3 regions of the Pseudoalteromonas sp. SCSIO_11900 genome follow, and region 3 is predicted to be linked to each of the others. Evidence: predicted binding sites of a transcription regulator. Region 3 holds the regulator's gene; each other region holds the start of a gene.
The links. The regulator sigma-54, encoded in region 3, starts transcription at its own class of promoters, with help from an activator protein. The targets are predictions, from matches to a motif close to GTTGGCACGNNNNTNGNNT.
Positions count from the first base shown of each region.

Region 1: BG00_RS01475 (BON domain-containing protein) is a predicted target of sigma-54. The motif match lies at 2,750-2,768, and genes of this name have one in related genera.
Region 2: dps (DNA starvation/stationary phase protection protein Dps) is a predicted target of sigma-54. The motif match lies at 2,785-2,803, and genes of this name have one in related genera.

Region 1 covers NZ_KK070023.1:315,797-320,417, forward strand. Annotated here, with positions in the region: gene BG00_RS01460 (DUF2147 domain-containing protein) at 48-506, opposite strand; gene BG00_RS01465 (tRNA1(Val) (adenine(37)-N6)-methyltransferase) at 601-1,299, opposite strand; gene srmB (ATP-dependent RNA helicase SrmB) at 1,376-2,602, shown strand; gene BG00_RS01475 (BON domain-containing protein) at 2,842-3,162, shown strand; gene BG00_RS01480 (mechanosensitive ion channel family protein) at 3,907-4,621, opposite strand, start outside.
Region 2 covers NZ_KK070023.1:1,451,072-1,455,692, forward strand. Annotated here, with positions in the region: gene BG00_RS06720 (SulP family inorganic anion transporter) at 245-1,987, opposite strand; gene dps (DNA starvation/stationary phase protection protein Dps) at 2,174-2,698, opposite strand; gene corA (magnesium/cobalt transporter CorA) at 3,047-4,003, shown strand; gene BG00_RS06735 (DUF2237 family protein) at 4,037-4,399, opposite strand; gene BG00_RS06740 (CBS domain-containing protein) at 4,556-4,621, opposite strand, start outside.
Region 3 covers NZ_KK070023.1:1,308,823-1,313,443, forward strand. Annotated here, with positions in the region: gene rapZ (RNase adapter RapZ) at 1-686, opposite strand, end outside; gene ptsN (PTS IIA-like nitrogen regulatory protein PtsN) at 706-1,158, opposite strand; gene hpf (ribosome hibernation promoting factor) at 1,163-1,450, opposite strand; gene BG00_RS06080 (RNA polymerase factor sigma-54) at 1,477-2,976, opposite strand; gene lptB (LPS export ABC transporter ATP-binding protein) at 3,311-4,036, opposite strand; gene lptA (lipopolysaccharide transport periplasmic protein LptA) at 4,033-4,572, opposite strand; gene lptC (LPS export ABC transporter periplasmic protein LptC) at 4,562-4,621, opposite strand, start outside.

The sequences.
Region 1 (4,621 bases), 990 kb from region 3:
CTCACTATTGCAAAGAGCGCTGCCATGCAGCGCTTTTTAATTCTTAACTATTCTACTTTTAACCAGTATTGGTTACGGTAAAAAAAGCCCACATAACCACGCACTTCAAGTTTTTCGCCATTTTGCTGCGGTGTTAAACGCACGCTGTAGGTTTTACCGTTATTTGGGTCGAGTATTTCACCGTCTTCCCAACTACCGTTACCCGCATAGGTCACATCTTCAATAATGGTCATCCCCAACATAGGCTGATTCTTTTTATCTCCATCACACTCGGTGCAAAGTGCATCTTGCTTGGCTTTATTGAGTATTTTTTCAATTTTACCAGTCAGCACGCCATCTTGCTCAGTAATGCGTACGTACGACTTAGCCTCGTTAGTCTCTTCGTTAATAGTTTTCCAAAGCCCAACCGGTGTGGGGTTAGCAAAAACCTCAGAGGTGTTAAATAAGCTACCCGCTAAAAGGGCTAGTAATAGTATTTTTTTTGTTTTTTTAGTTAATAAATTCATCAGATCACTTTAAACATGAGTCAATAATTGTGCCATACTAACAACCCTTTATAAAACACTCTACGTAAAAATGCTTTAGGCATACAGCGTGGTATTACATATTTAAATAAAACGCCTTGCACAGTGCAATGTAGTCTTGACTGTAAGCATTACTTAACTCCCTTATGCATAGGGTGCTTTTACTTACTTCGCAATCATCAAAACTAAAAGTCATCAAACTGCGGCTAAAGGGCTTATTTGGCATAGCTTGTACTTGGCAGTGACGATTTAAATACAGCCCTTGCTGCTGTGCTAATGTTATAAATAACTGCGCCTCAGTGGTGGGTAAAATAAGATTAAAACGCGAATGTTGATGACTTAGGTGCCTATACGCACCAAGCAGTTCTGCAAAGCTTAAACCATCGGTATGGCGAGCGATATTTCGCGCTGCATTATCACCTTTTAAACTGTGATTGAAATAAGGCGGATTAACTATAACACAATCAAATAAACCAGCAGCCTCAAACTGCTGAATAGACTGATGGTAAATACTAATATCCGGCCAAGGACTTTGCTGGCAATTTTGAAAAGCCTGCTGATAGGCTGCTTCATCAACTTCAACCGCGCTCACCTTTAAATGTGGCGCTCGTTGCTTACACATTAGAGCCAGTAACCCTGTACCTGTTCCTATATCAAGTAACGTATTTGCGTGGCTTAAATCAGCCCATGCGCCCAGTAAAATACCATCGGTAGAGACCTTCATGGCGCACTGGTCGTGCTCAACCTTAAATTGTTTAAATGCAAAACCAGACATTTTTTCACCTTTTCATTCACCAAGCAGGTTTAAGTGCGTATAATTAACGGCAATTGTCCCCTATTTTTGACACTCTATGCAATTTTCTGAATTTGATCTTGATGATAAGCTACTCAATGCTATTAATAAAATGGGCTATGAAACTCCCACTAGCATTCAACAACAAGCCATTCCTGAGGCGTTGCAAGGACGCGATATTTTAGCGTCTGCACCAACAGGTACAGGTAAAACGGCGGCATTTTTAATTCCGGCAATTCAATATTTAATGGATTTTCCGCGTCGTGATCCGGGCTTTGCACGGGTATTAATTATGACCCCAACGCGCGAGCTTGCTTATCAAATTCATGAACAATGTGAGTTACTTGCAAAGCAAACCCAGTTAAAAATTGGGGTGGTTACCGGCGGTATAAACTACGGTACACACAAAGAAATTTTTGAAAATAATAACGACATTTTAATCGCCACACCTGGGCGTTTAATGGAGTATTTGGAAACCGAAAACTTCCACGCAGAAAACGTAGAAATGCTCATTCTTGATGAAGCCGACCGCATGCTCGACATGGGTTTTCGTAAAGAAATGCTGCGCATTTGTGATGAAGCTAAAAACCGTCGTCAGTGCTTTTTATTCTCAGCCACCCTTGAAGGTGACAGCGTAGAATTATTTGCTGAGCGTATTTTAAACGACCCCGCGCTACTTGAAGCCGAATCATCACGCAAAGAAAAAGCTAAAATACATCAATGGGTTCATTTAGCGGATGATTATCATCATAAACTTGAGCTATTAGTTAACACCTTAAATGGCCCTGACGTAAGTAAAGCGATTGTGTTTGTAAAAACCCGTGAGCGTCTTGAAACCCTTATTGGTGAACTAACCAATAACGGCGTAAAAGCTGCGTGGCTACGTGGTGAAATGCCACAAGACAAACGCATGAAAGCCATGGAAAATTTCCACAGTGGCAAAACTCGCATTTTGGTAGCAACTGATGTCGCCGCGCGCGGTATTGATGTAGCTGATATAAGCCACGTAATTAATTTTGATATGCCTCGCACTGCAGATGTATACGTACACCGTATTGGCCGTACAGGTCGCGCGGGTAAAAAAGGTATTGCAATTTCACTCATTGAAGCGCACGACATTGGCATACTTTACAAAGTAGAACGTTACATAGAGCAAAAGCTAAAACGCCGTGTATTTAAAGGATTAGAGCCAAAGCATAAAGAAGCCAAACCACCGGTTAAAAAGCGTAAAGATCCAGTAAAAATGAAAGCAAAGAAAAAAGCCAAAGCTAAAAAGAAAAAATAGCTTTAGCTTTAACACATTTAATTGAGCCGACGTTTGTCGGCTTTTTTGTGGCTTAAAAACAGTGAGTAAGCTATTCATAGTAATATGTAAAAAATACTTAGCTGAATAACCAATTAATAAAATAGTAATTTATTTCAAATAGTTAATCTTGGAATGAAACTTGTAACCCTATCGAATATACGAGTATTAAAACGCCGAGTAATGGCATTGTTTTTTAGTAACACACTAAGGATATAGTTATGAGTCGCATTAAATTTACTATCGGTTTTATTTCGTTTTGTTGTTTATTTTTATTAGCCTCTGCTTTTAAAGTCAGTGCAGCAACGCATTTAGCTGTAGTTAGCAGTGTGGCTACACAACCTAATTTACAACAATCTATTACTCATGAATTGCGCACTAACCCAAATTTAAAGTTAGAAAAACTAAACGTACACGTTAATGACGGTGACGTTGAACTTAAAGGCGAAGCCAATAACGGTTTTGAACGCGCTCTTGCACAAAAGTTTTTAGAAAATATGGATGGGGTTAAAATCATTCATAACAAAATTAGTGTCATTTAATATAACTTTTTCTTAACTAATACACTTAACTTATCCCTCAGCGCTGCTTGTTTCTCCAACACAAGCGGCGCTTTTTTATAGTTTGCACAATATAATTCACTGCAGAGCATATTCCCAAGCCAGTTTAAAAACTTAATTAAATGCCTTTTAGTTTACGCATCAATCGCGACGCTCATTGCAGCTGCTTATACTTTTGAAACCTTTATTTATAAACACTTATTATAAAGCGCTTACATCAAGCTTGGGCTCTAGTTCGGTTGATTAAATAATCTATTTTGAGATGAGAAACCTTATCGATATAGTTTTCTAATTGAGGCGTTTTTAAGGCGTTAGCGCAAGGCTTTAATTACTTCAGGTTATCAATTGGGTCTGTTGTTCTTTCAAGGTTGAATTTGCAGCAGTCTGTTTGGTATTTAGCCAAAGGTTCTGCCCAGGGACATTTACTCTTTGTTGTCTATATGGATGGTGGTAAGGAGTGTGAGCTGGATACGGAAGCTTTGCTCGGTTTTTACTTATTATTACATGGATGTAAGCCAGTAGAATAAAGCAGGAGCAGTTATCGAGCCCACTAGGCAACAAACCTCGCGTCGCGATTAAATAGCTCTTAGTTTGAACTAATTTTAATCCGCAAAGGTTAACAGTCCCTTATATTATTTATTATAAAAAGCGCGTTTTACTTTGTAAAAACGCGCTGATAGTCAGTAACTATTTCCCAATGCTTTTACCTTCGGGGTTTTAAATTATTTACTCACCTTGGCTTGCATCAGTATTATTGTCACCCTCTTTATTTGCTGACTGCAGATTTATTTTATCACTTATCATGGCATCGAGTTTTTCACCGCCCTTTATACCAAAATCCAACGTACGAATAGGAAACGGAATACTAATATCAGCGGCATCGAGTGCTTGCTTAACGGCCACAACCCCTTTGTGACGCACTGTCATAAAATCAGGCTCACCAGGGTATTTGATCCAAAACCACACCAACAAGTTTATACTGCTATCACCAAAGCCTTCGGCATAAACAGCGGTTTCATTTTTGCGGATCACAAAGTCAAATTGGTTAATTTTGTCGACGATGACCTCACTGGCTTTTTCTATGTCGTCAGCGTAAGAAATACCCACCGGCACTTCGATTCGTCTTACCCCTAAGGTACTGTAATTACGCAGTACATTTCTAAATAGTATTTTATTAGGTACTAGTATCAATTGCCCGTAAAAGCTCTCTATTAGTGTGTTGCGCAAGTTTATTGAGTGTACCGAACCAAACACATTATCGGTTTCTATGACATCACCCGCTTTAAACGGTTTACGAATTCCCATGGCAATACCCGCTATCAGGTTTTCGGTCATATCTTGAAAAGCAAAACCAATGGCAAGACCAACAATACCTGCACCAGCAAGCAGAGAAGTGACGGTACTTTTTAAGCCCATAAAATCAAGGGCAATAAATACCCCC
Region 2 (4,621 bases), 140 kb from region 3:
TTCTAATAACGGCTTTTTTGTTGATGTTTATTTATAACTAAACTATGTATTTACTGCGCTGTATGATATTTGCATCTGGCTATTGTTTGTATTTTTAAGGTTTAGTATGTAGCAAGAAAAGGTAATAAGGCTACGCTTATTATTAAGTGTTGATTTATTAAAATGCTTGAACACTTTATTGTTTTTATGAAGAGTCATTCACAATAAATGACTCATCTAGTGTCGTTGAGGAAAAATAATAACCCTAATTATTACCTGCATTTATCTCTTCGGAGTTTTGCGATTGAAACATCGTAACCTCGTCGACATGCTGGCTGACGCTGTTTTTTTGTAAGGCAATGTATAAGTCTGAATGAATATAAATACCGTCTTTACCTGAGGCGATACCAGCGGTTTTAAACCAAGAAAGTAGCTGGCGTTTTCTTCCCGCTAGCTCTAATCGAATACCTCGTTTTTTAAATATCACATCTAGGTCTGCGAGCATGGCCATAACGCTTAAATCAAGATGAGTGAAGCAGGGCACAGCATCAATAATGACACATTGCGTGTCGTCTTTTTGCCTTGCGTATTGCTCAAGTAATCTGCGTTTAAAGTAGCTGGCATTAAAGTAAGTTAAAGGTGAATTAAAGCGATAAATAAACACGCCTTGCACTGCTTTTGCTTTATCTGTGGCGTCTAAACTTCTTACTACACCGTTAACATCTACGCCGAGTATATTGTCGGTTGGGCGCATAACAGTTCGAATAAATTGAAATACCCCTAGTAATACAGCAAGGGTAATTCCTGGTATAACACCAATAAACAGCACAGCAAAAAGTGTGGCTGAGGCTAAGTAAAATGCCTGCTTATCTTTAAATTTTAATTGCCAGACTGCCTTTAAATCAAGCAGGTGAACAGAGGCAATTATTAATACAATCCCGAGTGAAGCACTGGGAATAAACTCAAGCGGCGCCGTTAAAAAAAGAGCGATAACACCAATAATAGCGGCAGCTATAATCGAAACTAATTGGGTTTTTCCGCCAGACTCGTCGTTTACGGCTGTGCGTGAGTCGGCACCACTAACGGCAAAGCCTTGTGATAATGCTGACGCTAAATTAGCGATGCCCAAGGCTCTAAATTCTTTATCGGCATCGATGTCGTAGCCATTCTTTGCTGCAAAGCTTCGCGCTGTTAGCATCATGCTGACAAAGCTAACTATGGCTAAGTTGAGTGCCGGTACAACAAGTTCTCGAATAATACCCACGTCAAATACTGGGGTGTTAAACACGGGCAAACCACCAGTTACTGTGCCTATGGTTTTTATTTCAAATTGCTCTAAATTAAAAAACCAAACGAATACCGCACCTAGTGCAATGGCAAACATAGAGGCTGGCCATGTAGGTTTTAAGCGCTTTAACACAAAGTAAACGCCGAGGGTAAATAAAGCCATTAATAAGGTGGGAATATGAGTTTGCGATAAATACGTAGGAACGCCACCTAATCGCTCAAGCAAATAGCGCTCATCAAAGGTAAAGCCAAATACTTTAGAAAACTGACCAACAATAATGGTAATAGCCACACCGTTTAGTAACCCCATTAAAATTGGTTTAGATAAAAAGTCGGCTAATACACCTAGCTTAAAGCGGCTGGCAATAAAGCACCAAAAACCGGTCATTGCGGTCATGGTGATCACTAATTGCCAATGTTTAAAGCTATCGCCTGCAGCAAGTGGAGTAACAACTGCAGCAATAACCGCACATGTTGCGGCATCAGGGCCAATAATAAGCTGTTTAGAGGTACCAAAAAGTGCATAAAGCATCATAGGTAATACGCAAGAATACAGGCCAACTGCAGCATTAACGCCTGTAAGTTGCGCATAAGCTATAGCAACAGGTAAAGCAACGGCTGCAACCGATAATGCCGCCCTCACATCATCAGCAAACCATTGACGTTGATAATTAAATAAGCTGTGTAAACCTGGCATAAAGCTATATAGACGCGACAACACTTCAAATTCCCTGCTAATAATTAGGAGTAGATAGTAAGTTCTCTTTAATAATAAGTATAGTAACTAAACGTGTTAGATGCGCTAAAGAGGGGGGTTCTAGTGTATTAATAAGAGGAATGTAGTTTAAAAACAAAAAAGCCCAGCAAGTTACTGGGCTTTGTAAGTAAAAAATGACTGCTTTAAAAATTAGCTATTCAATTGACCAGTTGATGATTCTATGTGGGCGCGAACAAACCACTGATATTGCTCAAGCTCTGCAAGTTGCGCAATGATCATATCTTCAGATACCGGATCAAGCTCAGCAAGTGATTCTATGGCTTTACGGTGATCACTGTTAACGCCGTTATATACTTTGTCTAATGCGGCTAAGTGTTCAGTTACTAAGCCTTTACCTATGGCGTAATCTTCCCATGTACGACGCTCAACAATCGATTTTGGTGTGCCAACTGGGACGCCGCCTAAAGTGGCAATACGTTCTGCTATGGTGTCAGTCATTTCACGGACGGTTTCTACTTGTGGGTCTAGCATTTCATGTACGCCAATAAAGTTTGGACCTACTACATTCCAATGAATATGTTTTAAAGTTAGCTGTAAATCAATTAGCGCTACCATGCGATTTTCTAGTACAGATATTGCTTTATTTGCTGATTCGTTTTTTACACCGGGAGCGGTAAATTCAGCGACTTTATTTGCATTATTACTGTTACTCATGATTCCTCCTACTATTTCAAAAATAGTGCTCGCTTTACTCTAGTGAGTATTTAAATTGCGATAACGAACACCTCTTGTATTTATCGAAGCAATGGGCATGCCGATTGAACTTTTAACTTAACTAATTGAAATATGTTGATTTAATTTTTATTTAATAAAGTTTTAAGGAGTGTTTAGCTTAACGGGTATGAAAAATATGCACTTTTTTGTAAATTCTGCAAAACAGCAATACTTTAAAGTGTTAGCGAATAGCGTGCCCTTTATAGTGGTTATAATGAAGGTATTATCATTGTTGATTAATGTCCTGTTACATATAATCAACCCAAAGATTCATTAAAGGAGAAGTGTATGTTGAGGTTTTTTTCCATCGAGCAAGGAGTAATCAAAGAGTTAGCGCCTTTACCTGATACCCCTGTTGAAGTATCCATAAAGAATGCACATTGGATTGATACTATTAATCCAACACCGCAGGAGCAAAATGCGCTTGCAAAAACGCTCAATATAACTTTTCCAGATTCGGTAGATGTAGAAGAGATTGAAACGTCGTCTAGGTGCTTTATCGATAATGAAGGTTTACATGTGCATGCATTGTTTATGTCACCTAATGAAGGGCGATTTAATACTGTAACGGTAGCTTGTTTGTTGCAAAACAATTGCTTACTTACTATTCGTGATGAGGAATTGGCTGATTTTAGACTACTGCGCTTAAGAGCGCGCAAAGGTCAGGTGGCATGCGATACAGCAAAACAATTATTAATCACTTTATTTGATCAAAAAGTTGAAAACCACGCGGATATGCTCGAAGACATGCATCATCAATTAGAGAAGCTCAGTGCTTATGTACTTGAAGAAGATAACTCAGACTTAGAAGAGGCGGTTGGTCGCATAGCTCGCTTAGAAGATGCTAATGGTAAGGTGCGTTTATGTTTAATGGATACGCGACGCAATATTTCGTTTTTAATACGCCGTATAGGCGCGCAAAATGACGAGCGCGAATCTCTTCGAGAAATTGTACTCGATATAGAAACTTTAATGTCGCACTGTACCTTTTTATTCGACAAGGTGAACTTTTTGATGGATTCAACACAAGGCTTTATTAATATTGAACAAAATCAAATTATTAAAACCTTTTCTATTGCCTCAGTGGTTTTCTTACCGCCTACAGTAGTGGCTAGTGTGTATGGTATGAATTTTAATATAATGCCTGAGCTACAATGGGAATGGGGTTATCCATTTGCAATTGGCATTATGTTGCTGTCGGGCTTTGCCCCTTATTTATTTTTTAAACATAAAGGGTGGTTATAATACTTTAATATTGCAAGCTGAGCGCTCAAATCATTACCCGGTATATTGATGTGCTTTTAATACTTCAAGGGGAATAATATCTAGCGCTTTTTGGTTTGTTGCTTCAAGTACAACAGGAGGAGCAACATTTGCAGCAATGGCATGATACCAACGAATCGCACATAAGCACCACTTATCGCCAGCTTTTAAGCCCGCAAAATTATACAAAGGATTAGGGCTAATTAAATCGTTACCTTGCGCCTTAGAAAACTGCAAAAATTCGTCGGTCATAATGGCGCATACACTGTGATTGCCAAAGTCTGAATCTGGTACATAGCAAAATCCCTCACGGGTATAGCCACCGTTGCCACAGCAAAGTTGTAAGCGAGTTCCTAGTACATTTAATTGATTAGCCATATGAAAACTTACCTTGTAATAACCATTAAAAGCAGGGTGTTTACCATAACAGGCTGTTAGTGACTTAGCTATCTATGCTGTTAATTTTATATATCTGTTAAGTGAGTAAAAACTGTATTTGGCAAAGCTAAATACAGTTTCATTAAAGAAGAGTATTTACGAGAGAAGTGCTGCAGCTAAACGTACAAAATCAGAAGACGTTAAAATACCTACTAGCTGGCC
Region 3 (4,621 bases):
CATGTTTGCACAAATGTTTGAATTTGCCATGTAAATTTTTGCACTATACTGTGACTTGCTAGGTAGTCTTTTACTGGTTGATCCAGCCCTGTAAGTAGCTTTAGTTCAGGCTCCCAATGCGGGTTTGGTAAAAAACGGGCATCGAATACGTAATCTGCTTCTTTAGGGAGGCCGTGTTTAAAACCAAATGACTCAAAGGTAATGATCAGTTGTTTATCTTTTTTTCCGAGTATTTTTTCACGAATAGACTCAGCAAGCTGATGCACACTTAAATCTGTGGTATCAATCATATAATCAGCACGATTAATCAATACATCAAGCAGTTGTTTTTCTTTTTTTATGGCTAAATCAAGCGGCAAAGAATCAATAGATAAAGGGTGAAGACGACGCGTTTCCGAAAAGCGTTTTATTAATGTTTGATCGTCACTGTCTAAATAAAATACCGTTGGTTTAGTAAAACCAGGTAAATATTCAATGATTTCATTAAACTGCTGTTGCTCTTTAGGTAGGTTACGTACATCAACACTCACAGCAATTTTATTATAACTGTCGGAAACACTGCGCACTAATGATGGTAATAAATTAAGAGGAATATTGTCTACACAATAATAACCTAAGTCTTCCACAACGCGTAACGCCACAGATTTACCTGACCCTGAGCGACCGCTTATAATTATTAATTCCATTTACCACCTTTCTTTATTACTACGATTGACTGACGATAACCTGATACAGTTCGCTATCCGATTTGGCGGCGCGTAACTGTTTACAAAATTCTTTATCATTGAGCTTATCAGCAATCGTGGCTAGCGTCTTCAAATGCTGCTGATTATCGCCATCGGGAACAATTAACGCGACAAAAATGTCAACCGGTCGGTTATCAATCGCATCAAAATTAATAGCTGTTTCGCTCACTAAAATCAAAGCTAGGGGTTCTTGAGCACCACTCATGCGACCATGTGGAATAGCAATGCCTCGACCAATGCCTGTACTTCCAAGCTTTTCTCTTGCAGTTAATGCATTAAGAATATCTTGTTGTGTTAAATAGGGCAGCTTATTGTGAGCCAATTCACTGATAAATTCTAAAATTCTTTTTTTACTATTAAAAAGGACCGCAGCTTTACTGCAGTCCTGACAGATAAGTGAGCTTAGTTTCATAGTGTTAGTGTCGAGCAAGTTTCTCTTTGTGTTTAATTACTTGACGATCTAGCTTGTCAATGAGCGAGTCTATAGCGGCATACATATCTTGATGCTCAGTAGAAGCAAAAATCTCAGCGCCACTAACATGAACGGTTGCTTCAGCTTTTTGGTTTAGTTTTTCTACATCGAGAATAACGTGCACATTCGTTATGTGATCAGTGTGCCTCTGTAACTTCGAAAATTTGCTATTTACGTAGTCTCTAAGCGAGTCGGTAATATCTACATGACGACCAGTTAAATTCAGTTGCATAAACATTTTCCTCTTTGTTGTACGCCTTAAATCAAACTTTTACGTTGATTAGACGGGGGAATAGCTAGAGATTCGCGATATTTTGCTATAGTTCTCCTCGCTACTTTAATTCCTTGCTCTGCCAATATATCTGCAATTTTACTATCACTCAATGGTTTAGCTGAGTTTTCTGCAGCGATTAATTTTTTAATTAATGCTCGTATTGCTGTTGATGAGCATTCGCCACCATTTTCAGTACTTACATGGCTTGAAAAGAAATATTTAAGCTCAAAAATGCCACGTGGTGTGTGCATGTATTTTTGCGTAGTAACACGTGAAATAGTCGACTCGTGCATTTCCACCATTTCAGCCACATCGTTAAGTACCATAGGCTTCATCGCCTCAGGACCATGTTCAAAAAAGGCCTGTTGTTGCTGCACAATACAGTTAGTTACTTTAAGCAGCGTGTCGTTTCTACTTTCTAAGCTTTTTATAAACCATTTAGCCTCTTGTAAGTGCGAGCGAATAAACTGGCTATCACCACTTGATTTAACCGTACGCGACATAGCTGCATATTGGCTATTTACTCTGATCTTAGGCATGCTATCTGGGTTTAGTTCAACCACCCAACGGCCTTTTACTTTTTTAACCGACACGTCAGGAATAACGTACTCAGACTCTTCTCTGACAATAGTGTCTGCCGGTTTTGGGCTGAGCGTATGAATCAGCGTCATGATTTCTTTAAGCTCATCTTCTTTAAGCTTTGTTTTTTTCATCAACGTGCGATAATCACGCGCAGCCAGTAAATCAATATGATCGGTTAAGATCATTTTTGTTTCGTTTAAAAAAGGTGTGTCTTTATCAAATTGATTTAGCTGAATACACAAGCACTCTTGTAAACTACGCGCGGCTATTCCCACTGGATCAAATAGTTGAATACGCTTTAGTACCGCTTCTATTTCGTCAAGTTCAACTTCATCTTCGGCGTCGTTTTCTTGGTTAAAGCTTTCTAATATTTCTTCACAGCTAAGGGTTAGAATCCCTGAGTCGTCCACAGCTTCTACAATTGCAATAGCTATCGCTTCATCGGTAGGGCTAAACGGCGTCAGTTGAAGTTGCCACATTAAATACTCATGCAGCGTTTCAGTCGAAGAGCCTTGATAAATAGATTCATCTTCTGGCATTGGGCCCGATGAAGAGGCAGGCGCAGCACTCATATATTCATCCCAAGTGACATCCATAGCCATATCATCGCTAATGGTGTCTTTGGTCATTGCTTCACCGCTATCTTGCTCATACTCGCTAGGTTTATCGTCGGCTGAGGCACTTAGCGTTAAGTCATCGTTATCGGCTTTTTGTTCGTTTTTACCTGCAGTGTCTTCGCTGTAATCGTGTTCTTCAACTTCAAGCAAGGGGTTGCTATCGAGCGCTTCTTGAATTTCTTGCTGGAGATCCAATGTACTGAGTTGCAATAAGCGAATTGCTTGTTGCAACTGTGGAGTCATTGTAAGTTGCTGGCCCATGCGCAGCTGTAATGATTGCCTCATGTATCTCTAACAATCCTTTTAAATTACGGTCTGTTGACCTTTACGATTAAAATTTGTTCAAACTAGGGGCGGTTTAATTGCGGCGCGAGGTTTGTAACCTAGTGGGCTAAGTCAAAACCGAGCAACAAAGAGTAAATCGTCCCTAGGCAGAACCCGAAGGGCAGCGCCTGTTTGGCATTGATGCTGCGTTATCGCCTATTTATGGGGGAATACCACACCACATAGGCTCTGCCTTGCCTAAATACCAAACAGACTGCTGCAAATTCAACCTTGATAGGTCAACAGACCTAAGTATGATTAATCTTAGCAGATGCTTAGTGGAATAACACACATATTAGAGCTTGAACTGCTCGCCCAAATAAACATCGCGTACTGTTTTATCGTTTAATACGTATTCAGGAGTGCCTGATGCAATTAACTCCCCATGAGAAACTATGTAGGCTTTTTCACAAACATCAAGTGTTTCGCGCACGTTATGATCTGTAATAAGGACGCCAATGCCACGGTTTTTAAGATGCTCTATAATCTTTTTAATATCTAATACTGAGATAGGATCAACCCCCGCAAAGGGTTCGTCTAAAAGGATAAATTTAGGGTTTGCTGCAAGCGCGCGAGCAATTTCAACGCGGCGACGTTCACCACCTGATAAAGCCATACCTTGACTATCGCGGATATGCTGAATGCTAAATTCATCAAGTAAATTATTTAAAGTATCTTCGCGTTGTTGTTTATTTAATTCTTTACGTGTTTCTAAGATAGCCATTAAGTTTTGATAAACAGTCAGCTTTCTAAAAATAGACGACTCTTGCGGTAAATAACCAATCCCTAAACGCGCTCGGCTGTGCATCGGTAATAAAGTAATATCTTTATCATCAATTGATATTTTGCCTTTATCGCTAGGTACAAGGCCTACAATCATATAAAAGGTGGTGGTTTTACCTGCACCATTAGGGCCAAGTAACCCCACAATACTGCCAGCTTCAACCTCTAGGCCAACGTTTTTCACCACTTCACGACCTTTGTAGCTTTTAGCTAATAGCTCTGCTTTTAATGTGCTCATGGTTGGCCTTTATCATCTTCTTTTTTATTTTCAACAGGCACTAAAATAGTGTGTACACGGTCTGTTGAGTTTTCGTCTTTTTCTGCGCTAATTAACTGCTGCTCGATATCGTAAGTGATACTTTTAGCTGTTATTTTTTGACCTGCTTGAGCAATGCTTGCATCGCCGATTAAGGTTAAAAAACGCAGCGACACATCGTAACGCACTTCATTAGCACTGGCGCTCATTATGGTGCCATCAGCTTGTGTTTCTTCAAAATATGCAGGGCTGCCTGTGGCAATTAATAACTGTTTGTTATCGCCTAGGTTATCGCGTTTATGCACTTCTAAACGGTCAGCTGTGATACGGCGATTACCATGAATAATTTCAACATTTTTCTCAAAAATGCCTACGTTTTCTTTTAATTGGCCTTCTTGTTTATCTGCACTAATTGAAATTTGATTCGCAGCGGGGGCTTCAGCAGGTTCAGCGCCATTACTGTTAAAAGCAATTAATAGTGAGGGAACAATTAAAATTTTAAATAGATTATTGGTCATAATATAGGGTTCGCGTATGGTTAATAAGTTTAATCACCTCGGTTTTTAA